DNA from 4 places in the Paenibacillus sp. MAH-35 genome. Region 2 is predicted to be linked to each of the others. Evidence: riboswitches for the same ligand, from Rfam matches in the RefSeq annotation. Region 2 holds a riboswitch; each other region holds the start of a gene.

Region 1 (3,585 bases), on a different contig from region 2:
CGATGCGTATTTTCAAACGCGACGTGCAGGAGAAAATGTTCCAGGCGCTCGGCTTCTCCCGTGAGGAAGCCCACGAGAAATTCGGCTTCCTGCTGGACGCGTTCGAATACGGCACGCCTCCGCACGGCGGCATCGCGTTTGGCTTCGACCGTCTGATCATGCTGCTGGCGGGCCGCACGAATCTGCGCGAAACGATCGCTTTCCCGAAAACGGCGAGCGCAACCGACCTGCTGATGAACGCGCCGTCCGAAGTCGATTCGAAGCAGCTTGAAGACTTGTCGATCAAGCTCGCCGTAAAGGAAGTAGCTGCCAAAGCTTAATAACTGCTGCGATATTAGCGCTCTCCTGGGGTGAATCGTTTTCCATAACCGGGAAGATAACCCTGTCACGTAGCAGGCTCGTTATTTCACAACAGTCGATAATAGCATACGACGGGCCCGCTTCCGGAGCATTTCCTCCGGCGGCGGAGCGCCCGGATCTAGCGAAGGGGATTGAATATGCTGCATCAATTTTCGCGAACGGAACTGGCGATCGGCCCCGAAGGACTGGACGTGTTGAAGGGCAGTACGGTTGCCGTGCTCGGCATCGGCGGAGTCGGCTCGATTGCGGCGGAAGCGCTTGTTCGTACCGGCGTCGGACGCGTGATCATGGTGGACAAGGATGTCGTCGATATTACGAATATTAACCGCCAGATTCATGCGCTGACGACTACCGTCGGGCAACCGAAGGCCGAGCTGATGCGCGACCGGGTCAAGCTGATCAATCCGGATTGCGATGCGATCGCGCTGCGGATGTTTTACACCGAGGAGACGTACGAGAAGTTTTTCGACTATCCGCTCGACTACGTGCTGGACGCCTCCGATACGGTGACATACAAGATCCATCTCATCAAAGAATGCCTGAAACGCAAAATACCGATCATCTCCAGCATGGGGGCGGCGAACAAGATGGACCCCACGCAGTTCCGCGTGGCGGACATCTCGCAGACGTCGGTTGACCCGCTCGCCCGCGTCATCCGCCAGAAGCTGCGCAAGGACGGGATCAAAAAAGGCGTCAAGGTCGTCTTCTCGACCGAGGAGCCGATTAAGCCGCGCGGTGACGTTACGCAGCGGATCGTGCCGGAGAACGCTCCGGATATCCGCAAAGCGCAGCAGCCGCCGGCCAGCAACTCGTTTGTACCGCCTGTAGCCGGCCTGATCATGGTCAGTGTCGTCGTACGCGACCTGCTCGAGAGAGCCGGGAAAGCCTGACGCCTAACCGGACCGCATATGGGGCGGACACGAAACGGGGCTGTCTGCACATTCACTTTTGAGAATATTGTGCGCCGTTCGAACCGATGTGCCTCGGGATAAAGGACTTCAGCCTCCACGTGACCGTGGAAGTTGAGGTCCTTTCGTTTGAAAACGGGGACGTTTTCCTGTGATCTGTGATGCAACACTATTGGAATAGCCTTATTTGATTTGGTTGTGATTCGTTTGGATGGTGACCCTTTATTCGACAAAAGGCGAGCCTGATCGTTGCGAAAAACGCACTTAATTCGTGATTATACATTACAAATCGAGAGCATGTGAGGAATATCGACATTTTTTTTGATTTTGCATGACAAAAATATACAAATCGGTTACAATCAAACTAATTGCACATATTCAATAAAAACAATAGGATGATGGAACTAAATACTTGTTCATAATCGAATCCAAAGGCACACTTATCGAAAGATAAGGCCGCAAAACCATTGGGGCTACCATGTAATTTGTCCCATATTCGCGCCGAGAACCGCCGGTTGCGAATATGGGATGCAACCGTATTACGTCATGCCAGCCAGGTCGCCGAACTATGAGACGGGACCCCTCTAACCTGAGGGTTTTTTTGTTGATCGGAACCCCGCGATTATCAGGCCGACACACGATTTCAGCTTATTGCCGATGAAGGGGGAGAAGTAATGCTGTACGCGATCAACCGTCTTTTGCAGCGATTGTCGGATAAAGACAGGGAGACGTTCGAACATGTAGGCCGGGTCGGGGCGCTCGCCCAGTGCTGGGTCACGCATTATCCGTTGGCCGGACCGGAGGACCGGCAAGTTTTTATTGTGGGATGCTGTGTGCATGATGTAGGGAAAATTAAAATCGAAACAGCCATTTTGCAAAAAACGTGCAAGCTTGACCAGGGCGAATGGGACCGGATGCGGACGCATCCCGAATCGGGCAGCGAACTGCTGATGCAGGAAGGGATGAAAGATGCCCGGCTGCTGGATATCGTCAAGTATCATCATGAGCGGTGGGACGGGTCCGGTTATCCGACGGGGCTCGGCAGCAGCCGGATTCCCCGGTTGGCCCGCATGTGCTCGATCGTGGACGCGTTCGACGCCATGACCTCGGACAGGCCTTACAAAAAAGGAAAAACGGTCGAACAGGCCAAGGTAGAACTTCTCGAGCAAAGCGGCATCCAGTTCGATGAAGAGCTGGTGCGGCAATTTCTGAGCTTGCCGGATCATCTGTTGCGCAATCCTCCGGCGGTGAGGCTGGATGAAGTGGCGGAACAGGGAGATTTGTTTTACGAGTTGACCTCGCACCGCAAAAACTGAATACAAGCAGCTCCGTTCTGCGCACAATCCGAAGCCCGAACCTGCCCGCCTCCTGTCTAGGAAGCGGAGCGCGTTCGGGTTTCGCCGCGAAATTCAATGAATTAAGGTGCCGTTAAGGTACGGTTTGAAGTCAGGTAAGCTTCGTCCGGTACAATACGACTAGTACAAAGTCGGAGGCGCGGCTGGAGAACGGCTGGATGGCCGCCGAACCCGTTGATGGCAGACACGTAAGTTTGACTTGTATCAGGTAATCAATGACCGGGAGGAGACTTATCTTGAAACTTTGGATGTGGATCGGAATTGGCGTCGGGACGTTGCTTGCAGGTGCGGTTATTTGGATCGGGGGGACGGCGTATTGGGCGAAAAAAGCGAATGCCGACTATGTATGGAAATTCGTAACGAACAATCCGGAGAAGGCGGCCATTACGCTTCGGAGGGACGGTCAAACGATTGCGCAGTCGAATTCGGACCGGGTCATGCCGCTGGCGAGCGCCGTGAAAACGATGATTGCGATCGAGTATGCGAAGCAGGCCGCGGCCGGCACGATTCATCCGGAAGAGCGGGTGCCGCTGTCTGTGCTGGACCGTTACTATTTGCCGAATCTGGACGGAGGGGCTCATCCGGCCTGGCTGGCGTATATCGAGGAAAGCTCGAAGGCCGAAGGCGACGCCGTGACGCTGGAAGAGGTGGCGAAAGGCATGATCCGGTACAGCTCAAACGCCAATACCGACTATTTGCAGGATAAGCTTGGTCTGGAGCGGATTCACGGGACTATCGCCGAGCTCGGACTCCGGCATCACGAGCCGTTGTTCCCGCTTAACGGGGCGCTGCTTATCCCGTACGAACTGATGAAGGGGTATTCCGGGCTCGACGGGAATGAGGCGAAGGCGAAAGCCAAGGAGGAGCTGTTCGCCATGCCTGCCGATGTGTTCCGGGCGATGGCCGTCCAGACAAGCGGCAAGCTGAAGGCGGATGCGGACGGTTCCTACAAGCGGGAGGCG
Region 2 (3,585 bases):
TAGCAGCTTCCACCTTATACGACTTCTCCAAAAACTTGCCCCTCTGTACGGTAACTTCCGCCGTAGCCTTCACGTCGGCGATCCCTTCGCCGGACAACACGGCGGTATTGGGGAATTTCGTCTGGTCTCCCGTAATTCGCGTCGAGGCATGCACTTCATAAGCTTTGCTGATCGTCTCGTCGCGGAACAGCACCTTAAACGCGCCGGTTCCGTTCGTCTCGACCGTATATTCGCTGCTGTCCACCAGAGCGCCGGTCACGGCCGAGCCGTCGCCGTTCACTTGAAGATGGTACACCTTAACCGAATCGGCGATTAACTCGAGTCCGCCAGGAAGCGTATCGCTTACGACCGCCTTCTTCACTGTATCCAGCGACTTGTTAATTTGAATTTTCCAGTCGATCTGGTTTTTGCCGGCCGCTTGCCCCTGCTTATCGATCAGCTTGCCGCCTTTCGGCTTCAGATGAACGATGACCGTTTGCACGCCGCCTTTTACCGGAATCGCAATAATAACTTCCGTGCTTCCATTAATGACTTCTTTCTTAAATTCGGTGCGGATCTCCAGCTTGCCGCTCACATTGGAGTGAGACTCCACATAATCGTTAAACGTCATCACAACTTTGCCGTCCCGGCTCACTGTAAAATGCCCCACAGTCCCTTGTCCGGAGACGAGCGGTTCGTTGATATCCGTGAAAATTTCAAACTGTGACGGCAGGTCGAACGTAAATATACTGTCCTTCGTATAGCCGTGGCCGTTCGGAAGCTCCCACTCGTAAGCCAGATTTACGGCTGCCCCTACGTCCAGACTGCTGCCCGGATTGTAGACGGTGTCGATCACCGTACCGTTCTGATCGGTCAGGACGATTTTCGTCAAGATACTCCCGGCATTAACGACCGGAGGCGCATACACCGCGTTCGTCACTTGCCCGTACACGGAATTTTGAACGTTCCCTGAAGTACCGGCGCTCATCCAGGCGACCGTGCCTCCAAACATAGTTTGAAACAGCAGTAACCATGCAAGTACGAGTCCACTCATTCTTTTCTTTTTCATAAATTCCTTCGGTCTCCCTACACCCTGATTATGAATTTTGACTGTTCTGAACCTGCCTCTCGCGCGCAGGACGGCACGTCAGAACACGTGCCGACAAGGAGCCTTCGTGCCAACCACCTCCGCTTGTCTCGATTGGCGCACGATCCGGCCTAGGTTTCCTGCATTATAACGCTGCCGGCTATACAATTTCTGAACAAACTGGAAAAAGCCTTGGACATGTCGTCCAAAGCCGGTTTCCGATTGATTTTATTTTTTAATAATATTTGGCTGCCGCATACCGGGTAGCGTCCTTGGTCATCTCGAACGTTTTGCCGTTCTCTTTCCAGCCCGCGTCGACGGTCGTGTCTATGGTTGTCCATGCCCCGTCGTAATAAACTTCATTCCAAGCATGATACACATCAACGTAATCCGTCGTCCCCATTACCAGTTTGGCGGGAATATCGACGCTCCGCAGCATCGCGGCGAACAGCGCCGCATAGCCGTAACATATATCCTTTTCCAGCGCGACCGTACGGTCGATATCCGGTATATAATCTGCAGGCACATTGGCGGCCAGCGTTTCGTCGTAACGGATCGTACCGGTCACATATTCGTAAATCGCCCGAACTTTCTCCATATCGGTTGCCGCCGTTTTTGTCAATTCCTTCGCAATGGCTGCCGCCCGGCTTGTCTCGCTCCAGTTGACGTTTTGCACCGGATTCAAGTAGACGTTCGCGTCATTGTCCATATCCAGCGTGACTGCGGCTTCCCGCACCACTTTATATTTGCTGCCGCTCACTTGCTCCAGCAGGGTGACCGTATAGTCGCCGTTGCCCATTTGCAGCGGGAACGTCTCTTCCCATTTGCCCGGAGTGAGCAGGTAGGTGTACTTGTCTGGTCCTTTCGTTACCATAACTTTCGTCTTGACGTCATCTCTGACGTCGTATCGAACCCCGATCGTCCCTCTGTCCACATGGTCCAGGTTTAGCCAATCCTCGGCAGTCGCGGCAAACGCGGCCGGCGCAGGGATCAAAAACGCGATCAACATCGTGATGGCAAGCAACAGGTTACGCATGTTGCAAACTCCTTTCGGCGGCCAGGCTGCCATTTGACGGTGTCAAGAAGGCCCTATAGCTTTGCGTCCTTGCCTTTCGGCAAGTTTGCTATTATCGTATTTGAGTTTGATAGACTGGGAACGGGAGGTTGTCTGGCAAAAAAAGCACAAAAAAAAGCGTAATCGTTCGGTAACTGGCTGCCATCTGACCGCGCGGGGTCAGGAAGGCCCTGTAGCTTTGCGTCCTTGCCTTTCGACAAGTTTGCCGTTATCGTGAAAAGCTTTCTTCCTGCTCCTATCATACCAAAATTATCAATTCCTATCAACCATAATTTGCTATTCGGTTCATAGGTCCGTCTGTGGGCGCAAACGGGTTCGGAAGGATCATCGCAAGCCGGGACAAGCTACGTTTTTTGGGATCACACCGCTGTTTCATCTGCCTCAAAACGTGTCCGTTCCAGGCCCGCGTTCGTGCCGTTGTACTACTCAACCGGCGACTTCCACACCCGACCCGCCCATTCAAAAATCGAATCCAGCACCTGCTCGTCCTCTTCCCGTGGGAATACGTGCCCCCGCCCCTGGTAGACGTGCAGCGCATACGGCTTGCCTGCCGCTTCCAAGGCCACCGCCAACCGGTGCGCGTGCTCCACGCCGACATGCTCGTCCTCCGAACCGTGAACGATCAAGACCGGCGACTTGATGCTGTCCGCCCAGCATACCGGCGACCGCTGCCTGTACGCCTCTTCGTCTTTGCGGGGGTGCCCCACGACCCTTTTCAGCATACGCCTCAAATCCACCCGCTCCTCATACGTAAGCAGCAGGTCGCTGACGCCTCCCCAGACGACGACGGGGCCGACGCCTTCACACTCTTTGGCCGCCAGCAGCGCCATCATCGCCCCCCGGGAGAAACCAATCAACAAAACGGGCAAGTCGTTCCGCGTTTGCGGCAGATCTCTTAAGAGACGTATGGCGTTATACAAATCGAACCGGTCTTCTCCCGCGAAGTCTTCACGCCCCTCTCCCCCGTCGTTTCCTCTATAGAAAGGAGCAAATACGGAATATCCGCGCCGGGCCAGCGTCACGATCCGGGCAATGCGCACCATCCCCACGCTGCGGATGCCTCCCCTGCAGTAGACGAGCGGGGGCAGGGCCTCACGGGACTCCGGTGCGGCCCAGTATCCTTTTACTTTCAAACCTTGACTTACGTATGTAATCTTCCACAATTGAACGCCCGGTTCGGGGTCGGCCAGCCTTTCCCGCTCCAGCACGGTCCCATCCGGCACCTCTCTCGACTCCATCGCCGCAACCTCTTCCGGTGTGTATGATGCTCCCCATCATACCGAAACAAACCGGCCATTTCAAATTCGCAGCCCGTATACGCAAAGCCAAGTTCGGCTTTGACAGCTTTTGGAGGTTTCGGTAGACTGAAGTAAAACGAGCCGAAGGAAGGGCTGTTCCTCTTATGAATCCCGTATTTGATCAAGAATTTGAAGCGCTTGTCGAG
Region 3 (3,585 bases), on a different contig from region 2:
TTAATTGGGATCGAGCCGATGTCCAGTCACAAGAAGGCTCCTTATGCTCAGATCCGGCTGCCTGTCTGCCGAAACCTAAGCGATAAGGAGCGACCAATTAGTAACCGAGTGCGGCCCCTTCCCCACGTGGGTCTGCTCCGCCAAATTTCACATTCGTATCCGGATGAATCAGAATTGCGCCGGATTGTCCCATAATGTCCGTGTAAGCTTCAAGCTCAACGATCGAGTGGCCTCTCCGAATCAGCTCGTCCTGCACTTCTTTCGGAATTCTTCCTTCGACCTTCACGTCGTTCGACTGGGCGCCGACCGTCCGGCCGTACAGCCATCTAGGCGCCTCGATCGCTTGCTGCACCGTAAATCCGTAATCGATAATCCGGGTCACGAGCGAGGTTTGCGTTTGCGGCTGTCCCTCTCCCCCTTGCGTACCGTACACCAGATAAGGCTTGCCGTGCTTGAAAAGCATCGCCGGGTTCAGCGTATGGAACGTCCGTTTGTTCGGCTCCAGACGGTTGATATGATCCGGGTCCAGGGAGAAGAAGCTGCCGCGGTTTTGCAGCAATACGCCCGTACCGTCGGCTACGACGCCCGAGCCGTAGTCAAAGTAGTGGCTCTGAATCATCGATACAGCGTTTCCGTCTTTGTCCACGATCCCCAGCCAGACCGTATCGCCCTTCGGATCGAGCGGCTTCAAGTTATTCGATACTTGCGTCATGTCGATCCGGGAAGCAAGCTCGATTCCACGTTCTTTCGACAAAATCTCATCCACCGGAATATCGGCGAATTCCGGGTCCGTCAACCACTTGTCCCGATCGGCAAAGGCGTGCTTCGTCGCTTCGACAATCAAGTGATAGTAATCGGCACTGCCTTCTTCCACGTCGTTTTTCAGATCGAAGTTGTTCAAAATGTTCAGGATCGACAAGGATGCCATGCCCTGCGTGTTCGGCGGGAAATTGTAAGCCGTATAGCCGCGGTAGTTCGCCGAGATCGGGTCTACCCAGTTCGCCTTGTGGTCGGCATAATCTTTTTTCGTCATTACGCCGCCGTGCTTCTGAATGTCCGCGACAATTTTCTCGGCCACTTCGCCTTTATAGAACCCGTCGGCTCCTTTTTTGGCAATCTGCTCGAGCGTATGGGCCAAATCTTTCTGAACGAACAAATCTCCGGCTTTGTACACGTCGCCGTTCGGCTTCAAAAAGGTGTTGCGGAACGTCTCGAACCGCTGCAGATTTTTGATCTCCGGCTGCGTCGTATCGGTATCGATAATCGTCCAGAGCTCCTGGTTCGGTGTAACCGGGAAGCCTTTGCCTGCATACTGGATTGCCGGCTCCAGCAGTCGATCCCACGGCAAGCTGTTTTTCATCGACGTTTTGGCGTATTTGTATGCTTCTTCCCAGCCCGATACGGCGCCGGGCACGGTGTTGGCCGACAAGTAGCCGCGGCTTGGGATTTGGCTGTAGCCGAGGTTTTTGTAGAAATCGATCGTGACATTTTCCCCGGAGCGGCCGCTCGCGTTTAATGCTTTCAGCTCTTTCGTTTCCGCATTGTAAACCATCCAGAACGCGTCTCCGCCGATGCTGACGTAGTGCGGATATACGACCGACAAAACAGCCGCCGCCGCGATCGCCGCATCAACCGCATTACCGCCGTCCTGGAGCACTTTGAGCGCCGCTGCGGAAGCCAGATAATGCTGGGTAGTTACCATGCCGTTCGTCCCCATCGTGGTCGGACGGCCTGTCGATTGCGCCGCCGCGGCGATGCTGCTGAAACATAAGGTGAATATGAGCGTAATAAGAGCTATTTTTTTTCGAAAGCCTTTCGTCATATACTCTACCCTCCATTGGTATATTGCTTAGTGGATAATGGCCGTAAATGTCGAGCCTTATGCCGGGTTTATCGCATCTCCCCCTTTCTGCGCACACAAAAAAAGGCGACAAAGTAATTGTCACCTCCATAGACTCCACTGGCCGTTGGTGACAGGCAACTGGCTGGCATGCCTTCCGTGCGGGACGGAAGGGGTAGCCCCTGTAGCTTTGCGGCCTGCCCTTTCGGACAGTGTGCCTTTTTCTGTTATGAAACATCCATATACTGAGTCTTACGTACTATAATAACTTATATAATAATTATTTCAAGTGTTTTTAAACATTTCCATGGCAGAAAACGCCATTCATCGTCATTTTTCGATGAAGTTTTTGATGTTTCTTATGGTGAAATTTGTCGTTTTCCCACTATATAGGATACTCCGTTGTTACATTTGAATCATTTCAGTTAATCTCTGGAATTCGTTTGGCACTATATTCCTTATTTGTAGCATGATCGTCTCCTGCATACAAGTTAAATATTGTAAAACGACTTGGAAGATTTGTAAACGTTCCCCGCGCGAGCCCGGGCAGACCTGTTTGCGAAAAAAGCATAACTCCCAATTTCCCGCCTCCCTGGCCATACGGAAATGCGACTTTTGGCATGAAAAAACCTGTCCCTTCCATAAGGAGACAGGTTGAAGCCAGACGTTTTGATCCGAAAGTCATGCATATCGTTCGCCCAGCTCGCGAAGCTTACGGATGATGCTGCATTCCGTATGCTCGTCTGCCGGGATTCGTTCCTTCGCGATTCGCAGTAAAGGCTCGTAATCCCCGATCGCCACCGAATGATGGGCCTTCTCGAACAGCGGCAGATCGTTCATGTCGTTTCCGAAGCAGACGAACGGACCGCCGGGAATACCCGACAACTCCAGAGCCGACATTTTGTTTACGCCCTTGTAGGTCAGATCGAGTATTCCTTCTGTCGAATGGTGGTGGATCGTTACGTCCATCCGCTCCAATCTCCGGGATAACTCGCCGAAATCGGAGCCGGACAGCACTACGATTTTCATATACGATTCGATCTGGTCCAATTCGATGCGGGCCGCGAGCTTGTCCGGGTCTACAAAGCGGAGGAAGGGATGCGAATCCGCCATGCGGCAGGCGTAATTCCATCTGTCGTCGATTAGATATTCGGCATCGAACTCTTGTAAAAGATGCAGCAGTTCCTTCGCAAGTCCGGCAGGGATCGGAACCGAGGCTTGAAGCTCGCCCCCGAAATAAGTCATCGCCCCGTTGGCTCCGATCAGAAGCCGGTTTCTCAACCGTTCATCCAAGACGGGAAGCATATCCCGGCAAGGACGGGCGGAAGCAAAACCGACAACATGGCCGGCTTGCTCCAGCTCGACCAGCAAGTCTGCAATTCCGCTTGAGATCTTCTGCCCTTTAAAGCAAATCGTACCGTCCAAGTCAAAAATAAAGTTCATGTCCTCAGCCACCTTATGAAAGAATCTATGCTCCATAGTAAACAGAACCATCGGCCGGCGGAAGGGACAGAATGAACATATTGAATAGGACAAGCGTGAGCAATGGGTGATGAAAAATAAGAAAAGAGAAAAAAGCGCCCCCTCACCGGATATCGGCTTCAAGCCACGCTTCAGCAAGCAGCCGGATGCCGGTGCGGATGTCCGGGCCGCTTAACGCCCCATAGCCCAGCAGCAGCGTCGGATACGCTTCTGTCCGCCGTGTCCAGTACCGTGACGTACCGTACACTTGCACTCCTTTGGCG
Region 4 (3,585 bases), on a different contig from region 2:
TTGCTGAGGATCGCTTGCGTATCGAGCAGCGTCACCACATGACGAATGACTACCCGAATATCAGTATCCCCAAAAAGCGTCGGACGCGGCTTGGACAGCAGCAAAAATTCATTAAGGATCAAATTGATCCGGTCGAGCTCCGTCAACATGATCGGATAATACGACTTGTTCTCCTTCGGGGACGATTGCAGCAGCTGAATAAACCCTTTCAGCGCAGTAAGAGGGTTGCGAATCTCGTGCGCCAAACCTGCGGCCAATTGCCCCATCACCGCGAGACGGTCGGAGTTGCGCAGCAGCTCTTCGGATTTTTTGCGGTCCGTAACGTCTTTGGCCACTCCGTATATGCCGACGATTTGAAGATCGGCGATAATCGGTATGTTCGTCACGTCCACTTCGACCGTATAGCCTTCTTTATGTATGAGCCTCAGCTCCAGATGCACGGAGTTGCCTTCCATCGCTTCCTGAAAAGATGTCAACGCTTTCAATCGGTCTTGAGGATGAATGAGCGCGACGAACTGGCGTCTGGTTAACTCCTGGGCAGAATATCCGAGCAGCCCGGAGACGGCGGGATTAATCGCCAGCAGCTTGCCTTTGCGGTCGAACGTACAGATCGGCGCCGGATTATGCTCGATCAGGTCGGCCGTTTTGCCGAGATAAGCCGGCAGCTTATGCTGCAGCTTGTATTCATACATATTCAGATCGGCACCGTGCAGCAGTTCCTCGATATGTACCGTCTCTTCGGTTGACGATACCGCTACGCCGACCGAAAAGGACAACGATACCGGAGGCAGCCCGTCGTCGGGGATAAACGACTTGCCGTTCAGCTCGTCCAGCAGCTTTTGCCGCATATTCTCAAACCGGGGGGCATCCTCGACGATGACGACAAACTCGTCCCCGCCCAGCCTCCCGGCGATACCGTTTACATCGCGAATCATCTCCCGCAGGTAGTCGGCGATAAGCATAATGACGCGGTTTCCGATCATGTGGCCGTAGGTGTCGTTGATTTGCTTGAAAAAATTCAGATCGATCAGCAGCACCCGGACCGTCCTGCCGTCGTCCAGCAGTCTTTGACCAAATTGCAGCGTCTGTTGCAGCGAAGCAAGGCCGGTCAGCGAGTCGATTCCGCTCAGATGGCGGTATTCGTTTCGTTCCTGCTCCAGATGTTTAATATAAGAGGCGAGGAGAATATTGGCCAGAGCAATAAACGAGAAAAAAACCAGGTGGGCGATCCGCGCGAACGGTTCCGAGTCGTCGGTGACGGTATACAGATGGAGGCCAACCGCAAGCGCGGCCACTAGCATATACAGGGGATTGGGCATTAGGAGAGCGTACATAAGCAACAGCGGGTAAGCGATGAACAATTCGGCATACCATACGTCAAGCTGCAAGGCTGCAGCGTATACGAATAAAGCAAGCCCCGTCAGCACATAAAAAACGGGCGGCTTCCCCCGAAAAATGACGGAGGCGAGCAGAAAGCCGGCAAATGTACACGAGGCCGCCACGCTTGCGGCATCCGCCTTACTAAACAGAATCGCGCAGACGCCGACGACCAGTGCGAGCGCGACGAACAACCACTTCTCGCTTCGGTACACGGATTGGAGGCACGCCCGTATTAAATCCATACGCTGCATAGGGTTCTTCCCTTTCAACTGCATATTCGAATCCTGCAAACGAACTGCTGCGGAGAAGCCCGCCATATATAAAGCCGCCCCTGAACAGGGACGGCCGATCACAGCAATACTTATCGCTGAAGCGAACGTTGTCGGCAGCCCAGCTGTCATGGCTCATCGAGCGTGGAGCGTTAGACCTGAAGCTTTGCGTCCCTGCCTTTCGGCAAGTTTGCCATTGAGATGATAACGAATGTGACGTTGGTTGTACTCGAAATTTAATATACCATACCTTACCTTTTTTTGAAACTAGAAAGTAAGCGGTACAAGTGCCTGTCGATTCAGGGTAAAAAGTGTCGCAAATCTCTCGTTTCGGCCCGGCATGCGAGCCGCCGGTTCTTACCGGAACAAAGGCCGAACCGCTGCATTCGTTAAACTACAGTCAGCTCGGAGATCAGCCCGGCCAGATCAAGCCCCTCCATCGTCGTCAGACGTTTCCGGTGCTCGCCGAACAGCAGCGCCTCCGTGACCGGATTCGGCACGATTACGCAGTGCAGTCCCGCCCGGTGGGCAGCTAGTGCGCCGTTAGCCGAATCCTCGAACGCGATCGCTTCCCCGGGCTGGACTCCGAGACAACCGACGGCCTGTACATACAGCTCCGGGTCCGGCTTCACTTTTTTCACGTCGTCCTTGGTTCGAATGCACGAGAAACGGTCCAGCAACCCGAACTTCGTTAAGTACCCGGTCACCCAGATCCGGCTCGAGCTGGAGGCAAGCCCGACCGAAAGCCCGAGCTGTGCAGCCTGATCCAGCACCGATATGACGCCGGGCCGAAGCTGCTCCGTCTCCATCCTCTGCAGGAACAGCTCCCGGCGCATCCGGCTGAACGTGTCGCGGTCAACCAGCTTCCCGGTCTGGTCTTCCAAATATTTGTACGGATCGAATACATCCGTCATGTCCGTTCCGATGACGCCGGACCATACCTCCAGCGGGAGCTCCGCCCCATGATGCCGGTACACGTCCTGGTATGCCCTGAATTCATTGGTTTCCGTGTCGAGAATAAGTCCGTCAAAATCAAACACAATGGCTCGAATCATCGTTCAGTATGCCTCCATCCGCTATTTAGCTCTATAAGGATATGGACTCCTATCCCTCCATTATAGCGGAACTTCACCGGCAGCGTAGCTTCAAACCGAAAAAAGCCGCAGCCTGCGGCTCCTTCTACACATTTCCTTTGGCTTGCCGGCGCGTACGCGCCGGTTTTTTACAGTCCAAGTCCCGCACGCGGCTCGGTCCGCATATCCTCGGGTTTAATCGTCATCAGTTCCTGGCGCCCCGGCGAACTATTTTGATACTGGCCGAGCAGCCGGACCGCTTGATGACGCATCGACTTCTCCATCACATTGCGCACGTAACGGGCGTTGCTGAAGGCGGACAAGCAGTTGTTTTTCTCGGCGATCAGCATCTGCCTCAGCTTCATGATGCTTGCCGGAATCAGCGTATACTCCCGTTCCTTCCCCATTAGCTCGGCAATTTGCACCAATTGGTCGATAGAATAATCGGGGAAATCGATCGCGATCGGGAACCTCGAAGGCAATCCCGGATTTTGGGCTAGAAAAAAATCCATCTCTTCCGAATAACCGGCCAAAATGAGCACAAATTGGTTCTTGTGGTCCTCCATCGCTTTGACCAGCGTATCGATCGCTTCTTTGCCGAAATCTTTCTCGCCGCCCCGCGCCAGACTGTACGCTTCGTCAATAAACAAAATGCCGCCCATCGCCTTCTTGACCAGATCGCGCGTCTTAAGCGCCGTGTGTCCGATGTATTCGCCGACCAGATCGGCCCGCTCGACTTCGATCAGATGGCCTTTCTGCAGCAGTCCCATCGACTGGAACAGCTTGGCGACAATTCGTGCGACTGTCGTCTTGCCTGTTCCCGGATTTCCTTTGAATATCATATGGTACACCTGCTGGCTGGC

The links. Region 2 has a riboswitch for cyclic di-GMP ahead of AC3Y2E_RS18975 (transglutaminase-like domain-containing protein). Riboswitches for the same ligand answer to the same signal wherever they lie in the genome.
Region 1: linked by a shared signal. The riboswitch ahead of AC3Y2E_RS04915 (HD-GYP domain-containing protein) and the one ahead of AC3Y2E_RS18975 (transglutaminase-like domain-containing protein) in region 2 are both predicted to bind cyclic di-GMP.
Region 3: linked by a shared signal. The riboswitch ahead of ggt (gamma-glutamyltransferase) and the one ahead of AC3Y2E_RS18975 (transglutaminase-like domain-containing protein) in region 2 are both predicted to bind cyclic di-GMP.
Region 4: linked by a shared signal. The riboswitch ahead of AC3Y2E_RS24665 (diguanylate cyclase domain-containing protein) and the one ahead of AC3Y2E_RS18975 (transglutaminase-like domain-containing protein) in region 2 are both predicted to bind cyclic di-GMP.

Annotation. Positions count from the first base shown of each region.
Region 1 is NZ_JBYUPU010000003.1:344,238-347,822, reverse strand. It holds gene aspS (aspartate--tRNA ligase) at 1-320, shown strand, start outside; gene AC3Y2E_RS04920 (tRNA threonylcarbamoyladenosine dehydratase) at 498-1,250, shown strand; cyclic di-GMP riboswitch class I at 1,692-1,834, shown strand; gene AC3Y2E_RS04915 (HD-GYP domain-containing protein) at 1,943-2,584, shown strand; gene AC3Y2E_RS04910 (serine hydrolase) at 2,860-3,585, shown strand, end outside.
Region 2 is NZ_JBYUPU010000017.1:96,161-99,745, reverse strand. It holds gene AC3Y2E_RS18980 (collagen binding domain-containing protein) at 1-1,048, opposite strand, end outside; gene AC3Y2E_RS18975 (transglutaminase-like domain-containing protein) at 1,302-2,102, opposite strand; cyclic di-GMP riboswitch class I at 2,116-2,202, opposite strand; cyclic di-GMP riboswitch class I at 2,268-2,358, opposite strand; gene AC3Y2E_RS18970 (alpha/beta hydrolase family protein) at 2,564-3,379, opposite strand; gene AC3Y2E_RS18965 (YusU family protein) at 3,544-3,585, shown strand, end outside.
Region 3 is NZ_JBYUPU010000007.1:205,054-208,638, forward strand. It holds gene ggt (gamma-glutamyltransferase) at 98-1,717, opposite strand; cyclic di-GMP riboswitch class I at 1,974-2,069, opposite strand; gene AC3Y2E_RS10320 (HAD-IIB family hydrolase) at 2,522-3,283, opposite strand; gene pdxR (MocR-like pyridoxine biosynthesis transcription factor PdxR) at 3,426-3,585, opposite strand, start outside.
Region 4 is NZ_JBYUPU010000030.1:11,209-14,793, reverse strand. It holds gene AC3Y2E_RS24665 (diguanylate cyclase domain-containing protein) at 1-1,631, opposite strand, end outside; cyclic di-GMP riboswitch class I at 1,762-1,854, opposite strand; gene AC3Y2E_RS24660 (HAD family hydrolase) at 2,039-2,704, opposite strand; gene AC3Y2E_RS24655 (AAA family ATPase) at 2,872-3,585, opposite strand, start outside.